2 regions of the Streptomyces sp. NPDC060064 genome follow, and region 2 is predicted to be linked to the other one. Evidence: predicted binding sites of a transcription regulator. Region 2 holds the regulator's gene; the other holds the start of a gene.

Region 1 (2,196 bases), on a different contig from region 2:
TTCCAGGGCAGCTCCAGGACGGTGTCGAGCCAGGTGCGGATCCAGGAGCCCTCGGGGTTCTGGTCACTGGACCGCTCCAGCTTCTCGACCTCCTTGAGGGCGGCTTCCCGCACCTTCTCCGGGAGGTCGGCGGCCTCGACGCGGGCGCGGTAGTCGTCGGACTCGTCCGCGGCGTCGGTGATTCCGCCGTTGAGCTCGCGCAGCTCCTTGCGTACGGCTTCGAGCTGACGCCGCAGCAGGAATTCGCGCTGCTGCTTGTCGACGCCCTCCTGGACGTCCTTGGCGATGGACTCGGCGACGTCCTGCTCGGCGAGGTGTTCGCGCAGCTGATCGGTGGCGAGCTTGAGGCGGGCCACCGGGTCGGCGGTCTCGAGCAGTTCGATCTTCTGAGTGGTGGTGAGGAACGGCGAGTAGCCGGAGTTGTCGGCAAGCTGCGAGACATCGTCGATTTGCTGAACCCGGTCCACGACCTGCCATGCGCCGCGATTCTTCAGCCAGCTGGTGGCGAGCGCCTTGTACTCCTTGACGAGCTCGGCGACCGAGCCCGGCAGGGGGTCGGGCGCGCTCTCGTCGATCTGGGCGCCCTCGACCCAGAGCGCGGCCCCGGGTCCCGTGGTGCCCGCGCCGATCTTCACGCGGCCGCGGCCGCGGATGAGCGCGCCGGGGTCGCCGTCGGAGAGCCTGCCCACCTGCTCGACGGTCCCGAGCACACCGGTCCCGGCGTACGAGCCGTCGACCCGCGGAACAAGCAGCACCTTCGGCTTGCTTTCACCGCTGGAGCGGGCGGCAGCCTGGGCGGCCTCCACGGCGGCCCGCACCTCGGTGTCGGACAGGTCGAGCGGCACCACCATTCCGGGCAGCACGACCTCGTCGTCGAGCGGCAGCACGGGCAGGGTGAGCGGTGTGGACGTCGAAGCCATGATCTCCCCTATGGCAGTCAAGTTGAGCTTTATGGACTCAATGCACAGAGCCCTGGAGATGTTCCCCCGGACCTGTTCGCTGTCAGCGATCAGCTCTCGCGAGGCGAGGCTCCTCAGGATGTAATAGCCAATCATGGAGTGTGTCTATTACTAATCCAGCTGCCCGAGGAGTACGGATGACCTTCGAGTCCACCGCCGAGACCGTCCGGGCCTGGGTCCACGGCTGGGTCGCCTCGCGCGGCGCGGCGGATCCCGTCGCCGAACCCTGGGGGTTCAGCGTCGACGTGGGCCAGGTACAACACGCCACGCGCCATGTGCTGACCGCCGACGACGAGGCGACCGTCCGCAAGATCGCCGACGCGGTCGCGGCCCCGAGCGTCTGGCTCAAGGTGTTCGCCGACCCCGAGTCGGCCCTCTCCTGGGCCGGGCCGGGCTGGAAGGTCGACGAACCGGGCTGGCTGATGTGGGCCGAGCTCCGCCGTACCGAGACCGCCGTGCCCGACGGCTACACCCTCAAGACCTGGTCCCGCGGCGGCGTCACCCGGGTCCTGGTGGTCGCCGCGGACGGTTCGTTCGCCGCCCGCGGCCAGATCGCACCGACCGGCGCCACCGCCGTCGCCGACCAGGTGGAGACCTCGTCGGCGCACCGGCGCAGGGGGCTCGGCAGCCTGGTGATGCGTACGCTCCACAACGCCGCGGTCGAGCAGGGCGCGGGCATCGGAGTGCTGGGCGCGACACCGGAGGGGCGGGCACTGTACGAGTCGCTGGGCTGGCGGACGCAGGCCCCGCTGGTCAGCCTCTCCTACGACCCGCCGGCCTGACCCGTATGCCCGACCCATGCCGCCCGACCCGTACGCGCGACCGACTGCCCCGTACGCCTGACCGGTCGGGGCTCCGGAGGCGATACTGCGGGCACGTACTGGTGCGGTACGGACGACAGGTGGGCACATGCGACTGATCACACGGGCTCGGTGCGGTACGGCGGGTGTGCTGCTGGCCGCCGCCCTGACGGCGGGGTGCGCGGGAGGCGGCGGCGCCGGGTCGCCGGGCCCGGCGGAATCAGCGAGCGCCTCGCCCGCACCGTCGCCCTCGGCGACCCCTGCTCCGGCGCGGCCGCTGGTCGGGATGACGGTCACCGGCGGCATCGCCGGCGTACATGACACGCTGGCGGTCCGGGACGACGGCACGTACACCACGTCATCGAGGACCGGACCCGCCCGGACCGGCCGGATGACACCCGCCGAGCTGACCGAGCTGCGCACGGCCCTGGAGAAGG
Region 2 (2,196 bases):
CCGTCCCACAAGGGATCACCGTCCTCGAGGGTCTCAACCGCATCAACACAACCCTTGACCAGGTCACCGCAGACTGTTCGGAGGAGCTTCTCACGGTGCAGCCCGGCAGCGGGCGACAGCCGCACATCCTCGAGAAGGCGCTGCGCCGCGTGGAGCCGCTGATCGACCGCGGCGTACGGATGCGGACGCTCTACCAGCACACGGCCCGCCACCACCCGGCCACCCTCGCCTACATGGAGCAGGTCGGCCCGTCCGGCGTGGAGGTGCGCACGCTCGAGGAGATCATCGACCGGCTGATCATTGTCGACCGGAAAGTGGCGTTCATACCGGCAAGTAGCGACAGGCTCTCGGCACTTGAGCTACGGCACAAGGGAATCGTCGAGTATCTCGTCGGCGTCTTCGAGCAGTTCTGGCTGCACGGCATCCCGTGGGAGGAGCAAGTCTCCTACGGCCCCCCGCTGGACGGCATCACAGGCGTCCAGCGCTCGATCGCCAAGCTGCTGGTCGAGGGCCATGTGGACGAGGCCATCGCCCGGCGGCTCGGCATGAACGTCCGTACCTGCCGTGCCCATATCGCCAAGCTGGGCTCCTCGCTGGGCAGCGGCAGCCGGACCCAACTCGGCTATCTCATCGCGCAGTCGGGGATCCTGGAGCACGAAGGCTGAGGCCCACGGCGGGGCGGCCGGCGAGAACGGCGGGATCCGTATGCCGCGGGGGACCTAGGAGAACATGAGAAGGGGACGTAAGAAGCTGGCGTCCCCACCCATGTTTCACACGGCTGAGGGGCCGGAGAGCGACTCGCCCTCCGGCCCCTCAGCCGTACAACTCCGGTCCTACTCGGGACGCTTGGGCCGCCAGACCACCAACGCGCTCGCCTGCTGCACATCCTGGTACGGCACCAGATCGCGCCGGTAGGAGGCATGCACCTGCGCCTCGCGCTGCTGCATCGCCGCCGCCGCGCCGTCCACGGCCGCCGACAGCTCGACAATCCGCTGCTGGAGCGCAGCGACCTGGTTCTCCAGTTCGATGATGCGCTTGATTCCGGCCAGGTTGATGCCCTCGTCCTGGGACAACTGCTGGACGGTGCGAAGCAGTTCGATATCGCGGGCGGAGTATCGCCGACCCCGGCCCGGCGTACGGTCCGGTGAGACCAGACCCAGCCGGTCGTACTGTCGCAGGGTCTGCGGATGCAGGCCCGAGAGCTGCGCGGCCACCGAGATCACGTACACCGGCGACTCGTCGGTCAGTTCGTAAGCCCTGCTGACAGCTGAGTACTGTCGGCGACGTCCGTCCATTGCGTCATGCTCCCTTCGCGGCCTGGAACAGCTCGGCCCGCGGGTCCTCCTCCGCGGTGGCTTCGCGGTAGGCCTCCAGCGCTTCCTTCGCCTTGTCGCTCAGCTCCTTGGGTACCGCGACCTCAACGGTGACCAACAGGTCGCCGCGGGTGCCGTCCTTGCGGACCGCACCCTTGCCGCGGGCCCGCATCGTACGGCCGTTGGGCGTCCCGGCGGGCAGTTTCAGCGTGACCGGGGGGCCGCCGAGGGTCGGTACCTTCACCTCGCCGCCGAGCGCCGCCTCCGTGTAGGTGACGGGCACGGTGATGGTGAGGTTGTCGCCCTTGCGGCCGAAGACGGAGTGGGCGCCGACATGCACGACGACGTACAGGTCGCCGGCCGGGCCGCCTCGTTCGCCCGGCGCGCCCTTGCCGCGCAGCCGGATCCGCTGGCCGTCGGAGACGCCCGCGGGGATACGGACCTGCATGGTGCGCGAGGAGCGGGCGCGCCCGCTGCCCTTGCAGACCTCGCAGGGGTCCTGCGCGATCAGGCCGCGGCCCTTGCAGTCCACGCACGGGTCGGTGAGCGAGAAGGAGCCGCTGCCGCCGCGCGAGACCTGGCCGGTGCCGACACAGGTCGGGCACACCCGAGGCGTACCGTTTCTGTCGCCGGTGCCCGAACACGCCTTGCACGCCGCCGAACTGGACATCCGCAGCGGGACCGTGGCCCCGTCGACCGCCTCGGTGAAGCTGAGCGTCACCTCGGACTCGATGTCCTGGCCACGGCGCGGCTGGGTACGCGTACCCGCGGCGCCGCCGGCGCCGCGGTTGAACAGGCCGCCGAACACATCGCCGAGACCGCCGCCGAAGCCTCCGGCGCCACCCTGCGTCCCGCCCTGGGCGCCTCCGAAGAGGTCGCCCAG

The links. The regulator HspR, encoded in region 2, represses chaperone genes until heat shock. The targets are predictions, from matches to a motif close to TTGAGNNNNNNNNNCTCAA.
Region 1: lon (endopeptidase La) is a predicted target of HspR. The motif match lies at 943-961, and genes of this name have one in related genera.

Annotation. Positions count from the first base shown of each region.
Region 1 covers NZ_JBHWWF010000016.1:174,581-176,776, forward strand. Annotated here, with positions in the region: gene lon (endopeptidase La) at 1-920, opposite strand, end outside; gene ACFWDI_RS20710 (GNAT family N-acetyltransferase) at 1,097-1,741, shown strand; gene ACFWDI_RS20715 (protealysin inhibitor emfourin) at 1,869-2,196, shown strand, end outside.
Region 2 covers NZ_JBHWWF010000004.1:98,028-100,223, reverse strand. Annotated here, with positions in the region: gene ACFWDI_RS06870 (helix-turn-helix transcriptional regulator) at 1-665, shown strand, start outside; gene ACFWDI_RS06865 (heat shock protein transcriptional repressor HspR) at 834-1,295, opposite strand; gene dnaJ (molecular chaperone DnaJ) at 1,300-2,196, opposite strand, start outside.